Regions from separate parts of the Streptomyces cinereospinus genome, predicted to be linked through region 2. Evidence: riboswitches for the same ligand, from Rfam matches in the RefSeq annotation. Region 2 holds a riboswitch; each other region holds the start of a gene.

Region 1 (6,571 bases), on a different contig from region 2:
CCGCCGGCGCAGAAGGAGACCAGGTCCGGCGCGAGTTCGGCGGCCCGTGGCACCTGCTCGGCCACGATCTGGTCGAGCAGCCTGCCGCGTACGGCGAGATTGGTGTACTGGAAGTCGCCCTCGGGTCGGCGGTCCGCGAGCAGTACGGCGAACCGGTCGGCCCAGCCGACGAACGCCCCGCCGGGGCCGGGGTCGCCGACGCCCTCGGTGAAGCTGTCCCCCACCGCCACGTACGACCCGATCACTGATCTGCTGTCATTCTTCGAATCGTCTGCCACGTCGGACCATCATTCCGTTTCGAATGTGACCTACGCGACCGTAGGGCGGAGTTGACGGACGGTGAGAAAGGCCACGGCCAAAGAATTGGTCAATGACGGAATAAGACCCGGTGACCGGGACGCCGAAGGCCGGCCCCGGGGATCGGGGACCGGCCTTCGGCGGTGCGTGCGGTGCGGTGGGTCAGCCGACGGAGACGCCCTTGGAGCGGAGGTAGGCGACCGGGTCGACGTCCGAGCCGTAGTCCGGCGTGGTGCGGATCTCGAAGTGCAGGTGCGGGCCGGTCGAGTTGCCGGTCGAACCCGACAGGCCGACCTGCTGGCCCGCGGTCACGCTCTGGCCGCTGGAGACGGAGAGCGCGGACAGGTGGGCGTACTGCGCGTAGTAGCCGTCGGCGAGCCTGACGACGACCTGGTTGCCGTACGCGCCGGCCCAGCCCGCGGAGACGACCGTGCCCGCGCCGACGGCCTTCAGCGGGGTGCCGCTGGGGGCGGCGAAGTCGACGCCGGTGTGGTAGCCGCTGGACCACATGCTGCCCGCGACGCGGTAGGCGGTGCCGACGCCGGCGCCCTCCACGGGGGCGGAGAAGCCGGTGGCGGCGGCCTGGGCGCCGGTCGCGGCCGGGGAGGAGCCGGCCTGCTGAGCGGCGGATTCGTCCGTGGGCTTCGAGGACTGCCGCGTCGCCGACGACTCGGCCGGGGAGGACGGGGCGGACGACGAGGAGGAAGAGGAAGAAGGGGATGAAGCGGACGAGCGCTTGTCATCGCTCGCCGCGGCCTTCTGGCCGAGGGTGAGCCTCAGGCCGGGGTGGATGAGCGACGGGTCGTCACCGACCACCTCCCGGTTGTCCTCGTACAGCCGCTGCCAGCCACCGCTGACGTGCTGCTCCTCGGCGATCTTCGCGAGGTAGTCGCCGGCCCTCACCGCGTACGTCCGTACGTCCGTCCCGGCGGCGGACGCCGACGCGGCGGCGGCCTGCCGGACGGCCGTCCGCTCGGCCGGGGCCGACCGGACGGCCTGGTCCGCGGCGGACTGGGGGGTGGCGGACTGGGGGGTGGCGGCGTGGGCGCCGGCGGCCCCCATCAGCGGCAGGGCGAGTGCGGCGCCACCGGTTCCGGCGGCGGCGATGGAACGGGTGAAGCGCTGGGTCTTCGGACGGCGGTGCTTACCCTTCGCGGGCATGGCGAATTCCTCTCCGGCGCCTGCGAGGTGAGCTGTCGGGTGCGGACTGGAGATGCCCGGCCGCGTCGGGACGCGGCTTTACCCCGAGCCGTTCCGGAGACCGGAACAGGCGTTTCTACCTGTGGGTCCCCCGCTCCTGCCGAACACGGGTGAGTTAGCGCGGGCACCGGGCGGCGGCAGGATTCGGCGTCCGTCCGGATCGGTGTGGAACGTAAGCGACCGCGACGCGGCGGGACAAGCGACGAGTTCCGCCGCAACGCCGTTTTCGTGATCCGTTCACCGGAATCCCGGTCACACTCCGTGCATTGCGGCAGGGGTGTTTCTCCTGAATACCCTTGATGAGCATGTGAATTACGTGAACATGCCGAGCCACGCTCGGTCACGGATATGACGCTGCTCACGTGACCCTGCCCCAGGTGGCCTTACATCAGACAGAGTTGGAGCAAATAGCCCAATTCGGACAGGCGGCCCAGATATGACACTTGCGAATAACAGCCACGCCGAGACCGTCTCGCCTCTCCACTCACGGCCCACGGCGCGGCGACGCGCCCCCCTGCGGCGATTTGCCCCTATTCGCACCGTTCACTCGACGGGCATGTGCCTGCCCGAACTCCCCCGCGACCGCCTGTGGACCACACAGGATGGCGGCATCTCGTGCCGTATCGTGCAGGTGGACGTGCCCGTCGACGAGCCGCGCCGACGGGGCCGAGGGAGGGAGCCCCCGTGACGCAGCAGGTGCCGTCGACCGAGCCCGAACTGGCCGGAGTGCGCAACTTCCGTGACGTGGGCGGACTGCCGACCGTGGACGGGCGCCGGGTGCGGCACGGAGTGCTGTACCGCAGCGGCCACCTCGCGCACGCCACCGCCGAGGACGCCGCGTTCCTGGCCTCGCTGGGCCTGCACACGGTCTTCGACTTCCGCAACGCCGCGGACCAGAAGCTGGAGGGCCCGGACATCGGGCTGCCGGGCGTGCGCAACGTCAACCTGCCGCTGACCGACCCGGCGGACGGCGCCGAGTTCTGGAAGATGGTCCGGGAGGGCGACGTGGAGCACCTGCGCGGGATCCTCGCCGACGGCAGGGCCGCCGGCCGGATGATCACCTCGTACCGCGCGATCATCAAGGAGCGCACCGCCGAGCACTCCCAGGTGCTGCACGCGCTCGCCGAGGACAGCGTCCCGGCGCTGATGCACTGTGCGGCGGGCAAGGACCGCGCCGGGCTGTCGATCGCGGTCACGCTGCTCGCGCTGGGTGTGGAGCGGGAGGCGATCCTCGCCGACTACCTGGAGTCCAACGCCAAGCACCGCCGCTACCAGGTGCACCGCAGCGGCAGCTCCGCCTCCGCCCACTCCCCCGAGGTCATGGAACTGCTCAGCCCGCTCTTCGACGCGCGTGCCGAGTATCTGACGGCGGCGCTGGAGACCGTCGAGGAGACCTGGGGCGGCGTCGACGCCTACCTGGAGCAGGGGCTGCGCCTCGCCCCCGAGACCCGGGAGCGGCTGCGCGGGCGCCTGCTCGACTGACCCCCGCCCGGGCCCCCGCCCGCTGACCCGGCTACTTGGCCCCCGTCTCGAACAGCAGGTAGAGGAACGCCGCGAAGAGGTGCCCCGCGACGACGTAGACCAACAACCGGACCCAGATGGCCCGGGGAAGCTTCTGCTCGATGTCGCTCATGGGGTGTCTCCCGTGGTGGGGCCGAGGCACAGCGCGGCCGTGGGGCTCTGCAGCAGGGTGTGGACGAACAGGAGGTCGACCCCGCCCGGGTCCTGGGCGGCGATGCGGTGCGGGGTCAGCGAGTCGAAGTGGGCGCTGTCGCCCGGGTCGAGCCGGTGGCCGGCGTCCCCCAGGCGCAGCCGCAGCCGTCCCTTGAGGACGTACAGCCACTCCTCACCGGGGTGCACGCGCACGATGTCGCCCTGCGAGCCGTGCGGCACGTGCACCCGCAGCGCCTGCATGCCGCGCGCGGACGCGCCGGCCTGCCAGTACGTCCAGCCGCCCGCGCCGGTCGGCTCCATCTCGGCGGCGCGCACGACGGCGTCCCGGTCGGCGACCGTCTCGCCGAGCAGCTCCGACACGGTCGTACCGTAGACCCGGGCGAGCGCCAGCAGCATCGGCAGCGAGGGCTGGCGCCGGCCGGTCTCCAGCCGGGACAGATGGGCGGGCGACAGCCCGGCGGCACGGGCGGCGGCCTCCAGCGTGAGGGACGCCCGGCGGCGCAGGTCACGCAGGTGCGGGGCGACCGCCGGCAGCGGGCCGGCCGGCTCGCTGCCGGGCCCGGGGGCGGAGGGGTTCATGCCCCCATTCAGCCCGGCTCTTGCCCGTGAGGCAAGTTTCTTGCCTCAGAGGCAAAGCCCCGCCGTCCGCCGGCCGGTCAGCGGTTGGCCACCGCCTGCTTCACCAGCGTCTTCCCGAAGTCCCACACCAGCCCGCCGCCGCTGTGCGCGTCGTCCATCACGGCCGTGAAGGCGTCCACGAACCGGTCCACCTCCCGCTCCCCGATGATCAGCGGCGGAATCAGTTTGATCACCTCCAGGTGGTCGCCGGAGACCTGGGTGAGGATCCGGTGCCGCTGCAGCAGCGGAACGACGACCATCTGGGCGAAGAGCCCCTTGCGGGCGGCCTGCAGCACGGCCCAGCGGCTGCGCAGCTTCAGCGACCGGGGCCGCCCGAACTCGATACCGATCATCAGTCCCCGGCCGCGCACGTCCGCGAGCATCTCGTAGGTGTCCGTCAGCGCGGCGAGCCGGGACCGCAGCAGCTCGCCGGTGGCCCGGGCGCGCGCGACGACCCGCTCGTCCTCCATGACGGACAGCACCGCCAGACCGGCCGCCATGGCCTGGGCGTTGGACCCGAAACTGGCCGAGTGGACCAGCACCCGGTCCATGGACGAGTAGACCTTCTTGAAGATCCAGTCCTTGCCCAGCGTGGCGCCCACCGGCACATAGCCGCCGGAGAGCGCCTTGGCCACGCAGACCAGGTCCGGCTCGACGCCGTCCTCGTGCTGGTAGGCGTAGAAGTCGCCGGTGCGGCCCAGGCCGGTCTGCACCTCGTCCGCGATGAGCAGCGCCCCGTGCCGGTGCAGCAGCTCCTGCGCGGCGCGCAGATAGCCGGGCGGCGCCTCGTGCACGCCCTTGCCCTGGATCGGCTCCACGATCAGCGCGGCGACGTCGCCTCCGGCCAGCTCCCGCGTCAGGGCGTCGAGGTCGCCCAGCGGTACGGCCGTGTCGGGCAGCAGCGGGGCGAAGCCGTCCCGGAAGCCCGCCTCGCCGTTCACGGACAGCGAGCCGGTGGTCAGGCCGTGGAAGGCGTGCGCGCAGTACAGGACCCTGGGCCTGCCGGTGGCGAACCGGGCGAACTTCAGCGCCGTCTCCACGGCCTCCGTACCGCTGTTGCCGAAGAAGACCCGGTCCAGGTGCGGGCTGTGCGCGAGCAGCCGCTCGGCCAGCAGTCCGGGCAGCGGCTGGCAGTCGAACCGGGTCAGGTCGGCGAGCCCGGCGTCCAGGACGTCGTGCAGCGCCTTGCGCACCACGGGGTGGTGGCGGCCCAGGCCCATCACCCCGAACCCGGCGAGCATGTCCAGGTACTCGTTGCCGTCCGCGTCCCAGAAGCGGGCGCCCTCGGCCCGCTCGTAGACCTTGTCGAAGCCGATGGTGTGCAGCATGCGCGGCAACTGGGGGTTCAGGTAGCGGGCGTGCAGCGCGTAGCGTTCGGCCCCGCGGCCGGCGAGCAGCGCGCCGAGGTCGAACTCCCCGCCGGGCGCCGGCTCGGCGGGCTGGGACGCGGATTCCGCGGTGGTCATGGACGGGCCTCCTCGGACGGCGCGGACAGCGATTCCCCGGCGACGGCGTCCTTCGCGGACTGTCCCGGTACGACGGTCTGTGCGGCCGGCCCGTGCGGTACGGCCGCCCCGGCGCCGGACGCGTCGCCGACCTGCGCCGCGGACGGCGCCTTCAGGTGACGTGGTGCCCGGACCTGCTCCGTGTGCGTCACGCTCGGCCCCCTCTCGGTTGCGTGCCCCGCGTCAGTTCACCGTCACTGCCGGTTCCCGGAGACCGTCTCGCGCAGGGCGCGCAGCGACTCCTTCAGCGACCCCATGGTGGCGAGGACGGCGGTGGGCTCGTAGCCGCAGTGCGCCATGCAGTTGGCGCAGCGCGGATCCTTGCCGCGGCCGTACTTGTCCCAGTCGGTCTCCTCGACCAGTTCGCGGTACGTGGGCACGTACCCGTCGCTCATCAGGTAGCAGGGGCGCTGCCAGCCGAACAGGGAGTAGTTGGGGATCGCCCACGCGGTGCACGGGAAGTCGACCCTGCCCTCCAGGAAGTCCAGGAAGAGCGGGGAGTGGTTGAGCCGCCAGCGGCGCCGGTTGCCGCCCGCGAAGGCCTTCTTGAACAGTTCGCGGGTCTGTTCCACGCCCAGGAAGTGCTCCTGGTCGGGCGCCTTCTCGTAGGCGTAGGCGGGCGAGATCATCATCTCGTCCACCTGGAGGTCGTCGTTGAGGTAGTTGAGTACCTCGATGACGGTCTGCGGCGTGTCGGTGTTGAAGAAGGTGGAATTGGTGGTGACTCTGAAGCCGCGCCGCTTGGCCTCCTTGATCGCCGCCACCGCCTCGTCGAACACCCCCTCCTTCGCGACCGACTCGTCGTGCCGCTCGCGCAGGCCGTCGATGTGCACGGCGAAGGCGAAGTAGGGGGAGGGCGTGAACCTGTCCATCTTCCTGCGCAGCAACAGGGCGTTGGTGCACAGGAAGACGTACTTCCGCCGGGCCACCAACTGCCGGACGATCTCGTCGATCTGAGGGTGCATCAGCGGCTCGCCGCCCGCGATCGACACCATCGGCGCACCGGACTCCAGCACCGCTCCGACCGCCTGCGCGACCGGCATGCGCTGCTTCAGCACCCCGGCCGGGTGCTGGATCTTGCCGCACCCCTCGCACGTGAGGTTGCAGGCGAACAACGGCTCCAGCTCGACGATGAGCGGGAACTTGTCGCGTCTGCGGAACTTCTGCTCAGCCAAGTACGTAGCGACCTTGACGGACTGGCGCAGCGGCATGGCCATCGGGCTCACCTCCTGGGGAGCAGCACATTACGGTGCCATTCGAAGAACACTGGAAGAAGG
Region 2 (6,571 bases):
GTCGGCTCGCGCCACGAGGTCAAGGGGCGTACCGGTCTGGCTCACCTTTTCGAGCACCTGATGTTCCAGGGCTCCGCCCAGGTGAAGGGAAACGGTCACTTCGAGCTGGTGCAGGGCGCCGGCGGCTCGCTCAACGGCACCACCAGCTTCGAGCGCACCAACTACTTCGAGACCATGCCCGCCCACCAGCTGGAGCTCGCCCTCTGGCTGGAGGCCGACCGCATGGGCTCCCTGCTGGCGGCCCTGGACGACGAGTCCATGGAGAACCAGCGGGACGTCGTCAAGAACGAGCGCCGGCAGCGCTACGACAACGTCCCGTACGGCACCGCCTTCGAGAAGCTCACCGCGCTCGTCTACCCGGAGGGCCACCCCTACCACCACACGCCGATCGGCTCGATGGCCGACCTGGACGCGGCGACCCTGGAGGACGCCCGCGCGTTCTTCCGCACCTACTACGCGCCCAACAACGCGGTGCTGTCGGTGGTCGGCGACATCGACCCCCGGCAGACGCTCGCCTGGATCGAGAAGTACTTCGGTTCCATCGCCTCGCACGACGGCAAGCCCGCCCCGCGCGACGGCGCGCTGCCCGAGGTCATCGGCGGGCAGCTCCGCGAGGTCGTCGAGGAGGAGGTCCCGGCGCGCGCCCTGATGGCCGCCTACCGGCTCCCGCAGGACGGCACGCGCGCGTGCGACGCCGCCGACCTGGCGCTGACCGTCCTCGGCGGCGGCGAGTCGTCCCGCCTGTACAACCGGCTGGTACGCCGGGACCGGACGGCGGTGGCGGCCGGGTTCGGCCTGCTGCGGCTGGCCGGGGCGCCCTCCCTGGGGTGGCTGGACGTGAAGACGTCCGGGGACGTCGAGGTGCCGGTCATCGAGGCCGCCATCGACGAGGAGCTCGCCCGGTTCGCCGAGGAGGGCCCGACGGCCGAGGAGATGGAGCGGGCCCAGGCCCAGCTGGAGCGCGAGTGGCTGGACCGGCTCAGCACGGTCGCCGGCCGCGCCGACGAACTGTGCCGGTACGCCGTACTGTTCGGCGACCCCAAGCTCGCCCTGACCGCCGTCGACCGCGTCCTGGAGGTGACCGCCGAGGAGGTCCAGGAGGTCGCCAAGGCCCGCCTGCGGCCCGACAACCGCGCGGTGCTCGTCTACGAGCCGACGGTCACGGACGCCACGGAGGCCGATGAGGCCGCCGAGACCGGCGGCACGGAGACCGCACAGGACGGCGCCACCGGGGCCGCACCGGCCCACGACACCGACACCGACGCCCCGCGCGCAGCCGGCGACGACACCGAGGAGGCGGCCAAGTGACCGAGCTCGCCACGATGGACTTCCACCCCCAGCCGCAGCCGGGCGACGCACGTCCCTGGGCGTTCCCGGCCCCCACCCGCGGCACGCTCGGCAACGGCCTGACGCTGCTGCGCTGCCACCGCCCCGGCCAGCAGGTCGTCGCCGTCGAGGTGCTCCTGGACGCGCCGCTGGACGCCGAGCCGGCCGGCCTCGACGGCGTCGCCACGATCATGGCGCGGGCCTTCTCCGAGGGCACCGACAAGCACTCCGCCGAGGAGTTCGCCGCCGAGCTGGAGCGCTGCGGTGCCACGCTCGACACCCACGCCGACCACCCCGGCGTCCGGCTGAGCCTGGAGGTGCCGGCCTCCCGGCTGGCCAAGGCCCTCGGCCTGCTCGCCGACGCCCTCAGGGCGCCCGCGTTCGCCGACAGCGAGGTCGAGCGGCTGGTCCGCAACCGCCTCGACGAGATCCCGCACGAGCTGGCCAACCCCGCCCGCCGGGCCGCCAAGGAGCTCTCCAAGGAGCTGTTCCCGGCGGCCTCGCGCATGGCGCGCCCCCGCCAGGGCACCGAGGAGACCGTCGCGAAGATCGACTCCGCGGCCGTGCGCGCCTTCTACGAGCGGCACGTCCGCCCCGCCACCGCCACCGCCGTGGTCGTCGGCGACCTCACCGGCGTCGAGCTGGACGCGCTGCTCGACGAGACCCTGGGCGCCTGGACGGGCTCCCCGGCACAGCCGCGGCCGGTGCCGCCGGTGACCGCCGACGACACCGGCCGGGTGGTCGTCGTGGACCGTCCCGGCGCGGTCCAGACGCAGCTGCTGATCGGCCGCGTCGGCCCCGACCGGCACGACCGCGTGTGGCCGGCCCAGGTGCTCGGCACGTACTGCCTGGGCGGCACCCTCACCTCCCGCCTGGACCGCGTCCTGCGCGAGGAGAAGGGCTACACCTACGGGGTGCGCGCGTTCGGCCAGGTGCTGCGCTCCGCCCCCGACGGCAGCGGCGCCGCCATGCTCGCCATCAGCGGCTCCGTCGACACGCCGAACACCGGCCCCGCGCTGGAAGACCTGTGGACGGTGCTGCGCAGGCTCGCCGCGGAGGGCCTGACGGACGCCGAGCGGGACGTGGCCGTGCAGAACCTCGTCGGTGTGGCCCCGCTGAAGTACGAGACCGCGGCGGCCGTGGCGGGCACCCTCGCCGACCAGGTCGAGCAGCACCTGCCCGACGACTACCAGGCGACGCTCTATCAGCAGCTGGCCGCGACCGGCACGGTGGAGGCCACCGCGGCGGTCGTCAGCGCCTTCCCGGTGGACCGCCTGGTGACTGTGCTCGTCGGTGACGCGGCGCAGATCAAGGCGCCCGTGGAGGCCCTCGGCATCGGTGAAGTCACCGTCGTGACGGCCGAGTAGGCGCCGGCGGGCGCACGCGCGTCGAGAGGCCCTGGTGACGGAAGCGTCACCAGGGCCGCTTTATGTCCCAATTGCGGGAGAGGTTGCCTGTCTGACCTGTGGGATGCGCTACAAACGCGCTGGTGGGTTTGGGGATGGAAAGATGCCCCGTTTAGCGTCTTCCGGGCTGTCCGTCAGGCAGTGCGCCGCATCCGCGGCACCGGACAGCCATCGCCGAGTCCCCGTACGGCGCGAGCCAGGGGAGCCGGGGACCCACCGCAGTCCCTGGGGTGAATCGGACGCCCGCGCGCCGCGAGGGAGTCCGTAGGAGACCTTCCTGCTCCGAACCCGTCAGCTAACCCGGTAGGCGAGAGGGAAGGAAAGGACCAGCCACCACATGGCGTTCACGCGCGCCACCGGGAAGCATCGCCGTCCCAGCCGGATGCGGCGCACCACCGCCCACGCGGCGGGTGTCGCGGCACTCACCACCACCGGAGTCGTCGGGACCCTGACGGCTCCCGCGCTCGCCGCCGAGCCGGCGGCCGAGCAGACCGGCCTGCTCCCGGTCGTCTCCATCGGCGACTCGGTCGCCGAGCAGATCGACGCCCAGGCCGCCGCGCAGCAGCAGGCCGCCGCGGAGGCCGCCGCCGAGCGGCGGGCCGAGGCCGCCGCCGCGCAGCGCGCGCAGGAGCGGGTGAAGGAGGCGCGCGAGGCCAGGGAGCGCGCCGCCCGCGAGGCCGAGCGCGAGCGCCTCACCGCCCACGTGCCGCCGATCAGCGGCTCCTACGTCTCCACCGGCTACCGCACCGGCGGCACCCTGTGGTCCTCCGGCAGCCACACCGGTGTCGACTTCCACGCCGCGAGCGGCACTCCCGTGCACGCGGTCGGCTCCGGCACCGTGGTCGAGGCCGGGTGGGGCGGGGCGTACGGCAATCAAGTGGTGATCAAGATGAACGACGGGACGTACACCCAGTACGGTCACCTGTCGTCCATCGGGGTCTCGGTGGGGCAGACGGTCACTCCGGGGCAGCAGATCGCCCTGTCCGGCGCCACCGGCAACGTCACCGGGGCGCACCTGCACTTCGAGGTCCGGGCGAGCGTGGAGTACGGCACCGACATGGATCCGGTGGCCTACCTCCGCTCGCACGGCGTCGACCTCTGACCGCCTGACAGCGCGTCGCCCGCCCCCGCGGCCCCGGCTCCCCGAGCCGGGGCTTTCGGGGTTTCGGGCATCTCTCTGTCCAAAAAATATCCATGATTCCGCCCCGCCGTCGGAAATTGCGGCTCATTGCAATAGAGTCGCTGAACACACGTCAATCGTCGACGTTGCACGGGGATTAAGGCGGAGGTCGGTCATGCGTATTCCGGCGCACTCGGTGTGCACCGCGATCCGGGACGACATCGTCGCGGGTGTCTACGAGCGCGGCGGCCGGCTCACCGAGGAACTCCTCGCCCGCCGGTACGGCGTCTCGCGGGTCCCCGTCCGCGAGGCCCTGCGCACCCTGGAGGCCGAGGGCTTCGTGGTGACCCGGCGGCACGCGGGTGCGTGCGTGGCGGAACCGACCGAGCAGGAGGCCGCCGACCTGCTGGAGATGCGCATGCTGCTGGAGCCGCTCGGCGCCTCCCGGGCCGCCCAGCGGCGCACCGAGGCCCATCTGAAGGTGCTGCGCGGCCTGGTCCGGCTGGGTCAGGAGCGGGCCAGGCGGGGCAGCAGCGACGACCTGCGCTCTCTGGGCGGCTGGTTCCACGAGACGCTCGCCCAGGCCTCCGGCAGCCCCGCGCTGATCGCCATGCTGACCCAGTTGCGGCACAAGATCGCCTGGATGTACGCCGTGGAGGTGTCCGTCAGCCCCGTGGAGTCCTGGACGGAGCACGGCGCGATCGTGGACGCGGTGGCGCGGGGTGACAGCGAGCGCGCGCGGGCGCTCACGGCGCTGCACACCGAGCGTGCGACCGGCGCGCACCGGCTGCGATTCTCCGGCAACGGCGACCGCGCGGAGCGTGTGAGGACTTCGCAACGTCCCGTAAACACGTCCGGCCCGCGGTATTAACAAGGGCGCCGTATACAAAGAGGAAGTATTCGGTGGCTGGGCATTTCCGCTGCCCTTTTTCGGCGTACCGTGCATTTCCGTGTCCCGGCCGCCGATTTGCTGCCGAGTGAACCTGGAACGCGGCGTGAATTGCCGCCGCGTGTGCCGCGCGCACGACGAGGCCGCGCCGTCCGGAAAGGGACGACGCGGCCTCGGACATGCCGCGGGCGGGCTCAGACGGTCTCGGGGAGCTCCTCCAGGCCCTCCGCGACCAGCCTGGCCAGACGGTCGAGCGCGGCGTCGGCGCCCTCGGCGTCGGAGGCCAGGACGATCTCCTCGCCCCCCTGGGCGCCCAGACCCAGGACGGCCAGCATGGAGGCCGCGTTGACGGGGTTGCCGTCCGCCTTGGCGATCGTCACCGGGACGCCTGCGGCCGTGGCGGCCCGGACGAAGATGGAGGCGGGGCGGGCGTGGAGGCCCTCGGCCCAGCCGACGTTGACGCGGCGCTCAGCCATGTGATGCTGCCCTTCAGGTGGTCAGGGTTGTCTAGACCAGTTTCCCACATCGTGAAGCGTGGCCCGACGGGACCTGCGCCCCGCCGCGGAGGGTCCCGGACCGCGGCCTCGGCCCGGCCCCGCCCTTTCCACAGACTGCCTCGCGCCGTTGTCGGACGCGAGCCGTACTCTGGGGCCCATGCAGAGCCCGTCGGACCGGCACGAGTACCCCGCCCACTGGGAGGCCGACGTGGTGCTGCGCGACGGCGGCACCGCACGCGTCAGGCCCATCACCATCGACGACGCCGAGCGCCTGGTCAGCTTCTACGAGCAGGTCTCGGACGAGTCGAAGTACTACCGCTTCTTCGCGCCCTACCCGCGCCTGTCCGCCAAGGACGTCCACCGCTTCACGCACCACGACTTCGTGGACCGGGTGGGGCTCGCCGCCACCGTCGGCGGCGAGTTCATCGCCACCGTACGCTACGACCGCATCGGCGCCGACGGGCTGCCCGCGTCCGCGCCCGCCGACGAGGCCGAAGTCGCCTTCCTGGTGCAGGACGCCCACCAGGGCCGCGGCGTCGCCTCCGCCCTGCTGGAGCACATCGGTGCCGTCGCCCGGGAGCGCGGCATCCGCCGTTTCGCCGCCGAGGTGCTGCCCGCCAACACCAAGATGATCAAGGTGTTCACGGACGCCGGGTACACCCAGAAGCGCAGCTTCGAGGACGGCGTCGTCCGCCTGGAATTCGACCTCGAACCCACCGACCGCTCGCTCGCGGTGCAGCGCGCGCGGGAGCAGCGCGCCGAAGGACGGTCCGTACGGCGGTTGCTGGCCCCCGGGTCGATCGCCGTCGTCGGCGCGGGGCGCACGCCCGGGGGCGTGGGCCGCAGCGTGCTCGGCAACATCCGGGAAGCCGGCTTCACCGGCCGTCTGTACGCCGTGAACAGGGCGCTTCCCGAGGGGCGGAAGGAACTCGGCGGAGTGCCGGCGTACCGCTCGGTGCGGGACATCGACGGGCCCGTCGACCTCGCGGTCGTGGCGGTGCCCGCCGAGCTCGTGCCCGAGGTGGTCGCCGAGTGCGGGGAGCACGGGGTGCAGGGCCTCGTCGTGGTCTCCGCCGGGTACGCCGAGAGCGGCCCCGGGGGGCGCGAGCGCCAGCGGGAACTCGTGCGGCAGGCGCGCGCGTACGGCATGCGGATCATCGGGCCCAACGCCTTCGGGATCATCAACACCTCCCCGGAGGTCCGGCTCAACGCCTCGCTGGCTCCGCAGGCCCCGCGTCCCGGGCGGATCGGGCTGTTCGCGCAGTCCGGCGCCATCGGCATCGCGCTGCTGTCCCGGCTGCACCGGCGCGGTGGCGGGGTCACCGGCGTCACG
Region 3 (6,571 bases), on a different contig from region 2:
GATGGAGACGAGCGGGTACGCGTCGACGAGCTCCGCGTAGTACTCGGTCATCTCGGCCGCCGAGCGCTCCTTGCCCTCGAACGTGTAGACGCCGTCCTTGTAGAACTCGGACGCGGCCACGTCGAGCGCGAGGGCGATCTGCTCGCCGGGGGTGTAGCCGGCCTCCTTGACGGCCTCCAGGATGAGGTCCAGGGCCTCACGGTTGGAGCCGAGGTTCGGGGCGAAGCCGCCCTCGTCGCCGAGGCCGGTGGCCAGGCCCTTGCTCTTCAGGACCTTCTTGAGGGTGTGGTAGACCTCGGCGCCCCAGCGCAGGGCCTCGGAGAAGGACTCCGCGCCGATCGGGGCGATCATGAACTCCTGGATGTCCACGTTGGAGTCGGCGTGCGAGCCGCCGTTCAGGATGTTCATCATCGGCACCGGCAGCAGGTGCGCGTTCGGGCCGCCCAGATAGCGGAAGAGCGGCAGGTCGCTGGCCTCGGAGGCGGCGTGCGCGACGGCGAGCGAGACGCCGAGGATGGCGTTGGCGCCGAGCGAGCCCTTGTTGTCGGTGGCGTCCAGGTCGAACATGGCCTGGTCGATCAGGCGCTGCTCGGTGGCGTCGTAGCCGACCAGCTCCGGGCCGATCTGCTCGATGACGGCCAGGACGGCCTTCTCGACGCCCTTGCCGAGGTAGCGGTCGGGGTCGCCGTCGCGGAGCTCGATGGCCTCGAAGGCGCCGGTGGAGGCGCCGGACGGGACGGCGGCACGACCCGTGCTGCCGTCGTCGAGGCCGACCTCGACCTCGACCGTGGGGTTGCCTCGGGAGTCCAGGATTTCCCGGGCTACGACGACGTCGATGGACGGCACGAGCATCTCCTTCGTGGATGTGACGCGGTGAGCAGGACCGCAGCGGCTCTGCGAGACGAGCCTAACCGGCTCCGTGCGATCGGCCAGCCGGTCGCCCATCTCGTGGACGGAACCGAGAGTAAATTGTTTCCGAACCAAACAAAGACATCGATGCCCAACAGTGACACAAAGAAATCCCCGCCCTGGCGCGTACGGGGGAACACGCACCGGGGCGGGGAGCCCGTGGGGACGGGGGGAGCCCGCACGGGAGACTCGGCGGCGGACTACTGCAGGTGCAGCTGCTGGCCCGGGTAGATGAGGTCGGCGTCCTCGACGATGTCCTTGTTCAGCTCGAACAGCTTCTCCCAGCCGCCCTGGACGTCGCGGTCGGCGGCGATGGTGCTGAGGGTGTCGCCCTCGACGACCTCGTACTCGCCGTCACCCTTCTCGACCTTGTCGCCGGCCGGCGTGGTGACCGTCTCCCCGGCGGCCGGGCGGTCCTGCGAGCGGGAGGCCGGCTGCTCCTCGGTCGCCCGCGTGCCGGCGCCGGCGCTCTGCTCGGTGCCCTGCTCGGCGCTCTGCTCCGTGCTCTGCCCGGTGCTCTGGGTGGAGCCGCCGCCATAGGGGGCGTTCGACAGGCCCGTGCCGCAGACCGGCCAGGCACCCTTGCCCTGACCCGCGAGCACCTTCTCGGCGATCTGGATCTGCTGCTCCTTGCCGGCCTGGTCGGCCGTGGCGGCGAACTGCGTGCCGCCGTACGCGGCCCAGGTCGACGCGGAGAACTGCAGACCGCCGTAGTAGCCGTTGCCGGTGTTGATGGCCCAGTTGCCGCCGGACTCGCACTGGGCGACGGCGTCCCACTCGGCGGCGGTGGCGGCGGAGGCGCTGCCGGCGGCCACCAGCGGGGCGGCCACGGCGGCGGCACCGGTGACGCCGACGGCGGCGATGGCGCGGACGGTCCTGGACGGACGACGGTGCTTGCCCTTGCTGGAGAACAGCATGGTTGGATCCCCTCACCGACGCCTGCGAGGTGAGCTGTCGGGTTCGGGCCGGTTGAGTTGCCCGGCCACACCTCCGTGGGAGGCGTGGCTTCACCCCTAGCCGGTTCCGGCGCTGAGTCTCCTCAACCGCCGGGCCCGGCACTTACCTTGGGTCCCCCGCTCCTGCCTACGGCGCTTGACGCGACGACTGTTCCCGGACGGCCGCTGGCAGGATTCGGCGTTGCGGCAACCGGGGCCCGCGTTGGCGAGCGGTCATGACCGTAGACAGGTGATCGGCCGGATATCAAAGACGATCAGCATTTCTGAGACTCATCCCACACTTTCGCCGTATCGGACATTCGGCTCGAAGTGTGACATGAACTCCCGTCACCTAGGGGCGTTTTCCGGACTGGTGTCCGGCTCGTCCCGGTGACTGCCCGGCATCCTGCCCGACGCCGATGTCCAGCGTCTGACCGGGGACGATGAGGTCGGGGTCGGTGCCGAGGGAGTCCTTGTTCCCGGCATAGAGGGCGGACCATCCGCCCTGCACGCCAAGGGAGTCGGCGATGCCCCAGAGGCTGTCGCCCTCCCGGACGGTGTACGCGCCCTCGACGGCCGCACGGGCGGTGGCGCCGTCGCGCGAGGCATGCCGCCCGGCGGACTCGCCGGCACGGCCGCCGGCCAGGTCTTCGTTCGCGCTTCCACCACGGTGCCGGCCGACGCTCAGGGCGCCCGTATCGGTGAGGTTCGAGGTGCTCGGCGTGTTCGACGGCACGTCAGCCGACGGAGAGGACGGGAGGAATGCGCCCGATTCGGAGGATTGGGTGGGTTCGGGCGAGGGGGTGGATCCGTCGCCGGACCCGGCGGAGGAGGAGGGGGTGGGCGAGGCGGATGCACCGCTACCGGCAGACGGGGTCGATGTATCCGCTTCGGCGGACTTGGTGGAGTCTGTGCGGGAATCGCTGGTACTGGATCCCTTGGTCCTCTTGGAGTCCTTCGTGCCCTTGGAGTCCTTGGAGCCCTTGGTGCCGCTTGAGGTGTCGGCGCCGTCGTCGCCGGAATGGGTGCGGCCGGACGAGTGGGACAATCCGAGCGAGTGGGACAGCTCGCTCGAACCGTCGGGTCTGGAGGGCAACGGCGTACTGGACGCGTCACCGGCCACGCCGGTGTCGACCTGGGCCGAGGCGGAGTCCGTGTCGAGCCCCACGAGCGGGCCGCAGGTCGCCCACGCGCCGACGCCCTGGTCCGCGAGGACCTTCTCGGCGACGGCGATCTGCTGCGAACGGCTGGCCAGGTCCGCGCTCGCGGCGTAGGTGAGGCCGCCGTACTTCTCCCAGTCCCGCTGGGAGAGTTGCAGCCCGCCGTAGTAGCCGTTGCCCGTGTCGGCGCTCCAGGAGCCGCCCGTCTCGCACTCCGCGACCCGGTCCCAGGTCGTTCCGTCGGCCGCGCTCGCGCCGGAGGCGCCGAGGAGGGGGATGGCGATGGCGGAGCCGGTCACTCCGGCCGCGACGACAAGAGCGGGTGCCTGGCGGGGGCGACGGTGACGACCGTTCCCGGAGAGCATGCGGGGGCCTTTCACGAGACAGCGGGGACCTGCGCGGCGAGTGGTGCCGGGGCGCCACGCTGATGGGTGAACGTATCGGCAGACGATCACTTGTCACAAGTTCATGCCGCGCAGATCACGTGAAGATCACAGACTTGAGAGCGTGTCACGTTGGTGCCGGTGCCCGGCGTTTGCTCAGGGGGAGGGCGTGAATTCCACCGGCAGGGTCCGCAGTCCTCGCATGATGAGCCCGCCGCGCCAGCGCAGTTCGTCCGGATCCACCGCGAGTCGCAGGTCCGGGAGGCGGGTGAGGAGGCCGGCGAGCGCGGTCCGGCCCTCCAGCCGGGCCAGGGGCGCGCCGAGGCAGTAGTGGATGCCGTGGCCGTAGCCGAGATGCTGGTTGTCGCGGCGGGCCAGGTCGAGGGTGTCCGGGTCCGCGAACCGCTCCGGGTCCCGGTCGGCGGCGGCGAGGACGACGAGCACGGGGTCGCCGGGTGCGATGTCCTGGCCGCCGATGGTGAGCGGCCGCGTGGCGAACCGCCAGGTGGCGAGCTCCACGGGGCCGTCGTAGCGCAGCAGTTCCTCGACGCCGGTGGCGAGGAGGGCGCGGTCGCCCCGGGCGAGGGACCGTTGCAGGCGGGTGCGCTGCCCGGGGTGGGTGAGCAGCGCGTACATGCCGTTGCCGATGAGGTTCACGGTGGTCTCGAACCCGGCGAACAGCAGGATGAACGCCATCGCCGCGGCCTCGTTCTCGGTGAGGTGCTCACCGTGGTCGGAGGCGCGGATGAGGCCGGAGATCAGGTCCTCGCCGGGGACGGGTTCGGCGGGCAGGGACTCGCGCTTGCGGTGGATCAGCTCCGAGAGGTAGCCGCGCATCTTCTTCACCGAGCGCGCGACACCGCCCCGGGGGCCCTTGCCGTGCCGGATCATCATGCCCGCCCAGTCCCGGAAGTCGTCCTGGTCCTCGCGCGGGACGCCGAGCAGGTCGCAGATGGCGTGGATGGGCAGCGGGAAGGCGAACTCGTGGATGAGGTCGGCGGAGCCCTCGCGGGCGAACCGGTCGATGAGGCCGTCGGTGAGCTCCTGCACGCGGGGGGCGAACTCGGCGACGCGGCGCGGGGTGAAGGCCTTGGAGACCAGCCGCCGCAGCCGGGTGTGGTCCGGCGGGTCGATGTTGAGCAGATGCGTCATCAACTCGGCCTTGCGCTCACCGGGGATCCCCGTCCTGCCCCTGGCGTGCGGGGGCTCGTCGTGGTGCGCGGGGTTCTTCGACAGCCGCTGGTCGGCGAGGGCCTGCTTGGCGTCCGCGTACCGGGTGACCAGCCAGGCCTCCACCCCGCTGGGCAGCCGCGTCCTGTGCACGGGCGCGTGCTCGCGCAGCCAGGCGTAGGCGGGGTACGGGTCGGTCGCGAACTCCCAGGTGAAGAGTTCGGGTGCCGCCGAAGCGGGGGCGGGCGCGGGGGCGTCGGGATGGTGCTGGTCGGTCACTCCTCGACGGTAGCCGCCGGGGCGACGGGAGCGTCGGGCGCGGGCCGCCCCGCCGTGCCCGCCCTCATCGGCCGGCGGTTCGCCCGCACCGCCGGCTCCCGCACCGCCTGACGCCCGCACCGCCTGACGCCCGCACCCCTTGACGCCCACACCGCCTGACGCCCACACCGCCGACGGCCGCACCGGCCCCGGGCCTCGCCCCGGCCCTGGTCACCGGCCCTGGTCACCGAAGGTCCTCCAGGATGCCGTGCCAGACCGGGGTGTGGTCCGTGTCGGTGGGGGTGCGGGGGCTCTCCGGGTCGGAGTGCGCCACCGCCGCCGCCCGGTCCGCCCCGCCGCTCCCCGGCGGTGACGGCCGCGCCGGCTGCGCGGCCTCGGGATCTCCGGCTTCGGCTCCGGCGCGCAGCCACCGTCGTGCACGGTTCAGCAGCAGTCTCCCCAGCAGCGTCGCCGCCGCCTCGTCCCCCGCTTCGGCGGCGGTCTCCAGGAAGGGCTCGGCCTCTCTGGTGCGGCCGCGCTCGGCGAGCCGTCGCCCGAGCCGCCCGGCGGACTCCGCCTGCCCCGCCTCGGCGGCCCTGCGCAGCCACGCCTCGGCCTCGTCCTGCGCGCCGAGGCCCTCGGCGACCAACGCGAGGTGGTGCATGGCGCTGCTGTCACCCGCTTCCGCGGCGGGCCGGAACGCCTGCCACGCGCGCGCGGCGACCGTCTCGAAGTCGTACGCCGCGTCCGCGTCCGCGGCCGCCAGCGCGCACCGCCACACCGCGCGGGCCACGGGCGGGAAGTCCTCGTCCTGGGCGGCGGTGTCCACGAGATACGCCGCGGGCTCCCACATCCGCGCACCGCCGCGCCGCAGCATCCGCAGCACGCCGTGACGCTTCTCCGCCGCCCACGCCAGCGCCTCGTCCACCGGCTCCCGCTCCATGCCGGTGACGGCCTGGTACCCCTCGTGCACCCGCAGGAGCAGATCTTGGGGCAGCGGGCCGCGCAGCCCGCACCGCGCCAGGTCGACGGCGGCCCGCACCAGCGCGTACCCGCGCGGATGGCGATCGGGCCGCCGGGCCCGCTGCCACTCCCGCCACACCAGTGGCCCGACCGCGAGGTAGGCCGCGACGCCCTCCGCGCCGCTGTGGCGAGCGGCCTCCGCGAGGCGCGGGTCCCCCGCCTCCTCCGCCCGCCGCCGCTCGTCCCCACTCCACTCGCGGGGCAACTCGACCACCTGCGCCACGTCCAGGACCCGCCCACCGGGGCCGTCCCGGCACGCGTCGTAGGCGCTCTCGCGCAGCGTGGCGACCACGACCGCCCGCTGCCCGAACAACTGGGCCAGCAGCCGCGGCTCCAGGCCTCCGTGACCGAGATGGGCGTCGAGATCGTCGAGCCAGAGCAGGCAGGGCTCGGGGTGGTCGCGCAGTGCGGCGGGCAGCGTCCGCAGATCCTCGCCCTGCGCGGGCACGAACACCCGCACATAGGGCAGGGCGTCGACCACCGCCTCCAGCGCCGTCCGGGTCTTCCCGGCGAACGGCTCGCCGAGGACGACCACCAGCCCGCCTTTCGGGACGGCCTGCGCGAGGGCCGACCTCACCCTGCCGTCCGCGTCCCGGCGGACATACGGGGGCAGCACCGGCAGCCCTTCCGCCCGGCGGGTCGGACGTACGCCGTGCGCGAGTGGCTCCAGGTCCACCGCCGGCGGCCAGTCGGTCGGCCGCGGGCGCCCGGAGCCCGGCGGGTCCCCGTACAG

What was found. Region 2 has a riboswitch for cyclic di-AMP ahead of ACFF45_RS06900 (M23 family metallopeptidase). Riboswitches for the same ligand answer to the same signal wherever they lie in the genome.
Region 1: linked by a shared signal. The riboswitch ahead of ACFF45_RS11830 (M23 family metallopeptidase) and the one ahead of ACFF45_RS06900 (M23 family metallopeptidase) in region 2 are both predicted to bind cyclic di-AMP.
Region 3: linked by a shared signal. The riboswitch ahead of ACFF45_RS28390 (transglycosylase family protein) and the one ahead of ACFF45_RS06900 (M23 family metallopeptidase) in region 2 are both predicted to bind cyclic di-AMP.

Annotation. Positions count from the first base shown of each region.
Region 1 covers NZ_JBHMCY010000017.1:89,308-95,878, reverse strand. Annotated here, with positions in the region: gene ACFF45_RS11835 (SGNH/GDSL hydrolase family protein) at 1-245, opposite strand, end outside; gene ACFF45_RS11830 (M23 family metallopeptidase) at 460-1,458, opposite strand; cyclic di-AMP (ydaO/yuaA leader) riboswitch at 1,463-1,628, opposite strand; gene ACFF45_RS11825 (tyrosine-protein phosphatase) at 2,182-2,979, shown strand; gene ACFF45_RS11820 (DUF6126 family protein) at 3,011-3,130, opposite strand; gene ACFF45_RS11815 (helix-turn-helix domain-containing protein) at 3,127-3,750, opposite strand; gene ACFF45_RS11810 (aspartate aminotransferase family protein) at 3,828-5,255, opposite strand; gene ACFF45_RS11805 (hypothetical protein) at 5,252-5,446, opposite strand; gene hpnH (adenosyl-hopene transferase HpnH) at 5,489-6,511, opposite strand; gene ACFF45_RS11795 (phosphorylase family protein) at 6,517-6,571, opposite strand, start outside.
Region 2 covers NZ_JBHMCY010000009.1:48,883-55,453, reverse strand. Annotated here, with positions in the region: gene ACFF45_RS06910 (M16 family metallopeptidase) at 1-1,308, shown strand, start outside; gene ACFF45_RS06905 (M16 family metallopeptidase) at 1,305-2,693, shown strand; cyclic di-AMP (ydaO/yuaA leader) riboswitch at 2,895-3,057, shown strand; gene ACFF45_RS06900 (M23 family metallopeptidase) at 3,070-3,834, shown strand; gene ACFF45_RS06895 (GntR family transcriptional regulator) at 4,028-4,723, shown strand; gene ACFF45_RS06890 (HPr family phosphocarrier protein) at 4,936-5,217, opposite strand; gene ACFF45_RS06885 (bifunctional acetate--CoA ligase family protein/GNAT family N-acetyltransferase) at 5,396-6,571, shown strand, end outside.
Region 3 covers NZ_JBHMCY010000071.1:22,635-29,205, reverse strand. Annotated here, with positions in the region: gene eno (phosphopyruvate hydratase) at 1-846, opposite strand, end outside; gene ACFF45_RS28390 (transglycosylase family protein) at 1,110-1,826, opposite strand; cyclic di-AMP (ydaO/yuaA leader) riboswitch at 1,831-2,010, opposite strand; gene ACFF45_RS28385 (transglycosylase family protein) at 2,197-3,369, opposite strand; gene ACFF45_RS28380 (cytochrome P450 family protein) at 3,544-4,836, opposite strand; gene ACFF45_RS28375 (hypothetical protein) at 5,060-6,571, opposite strand, start outside.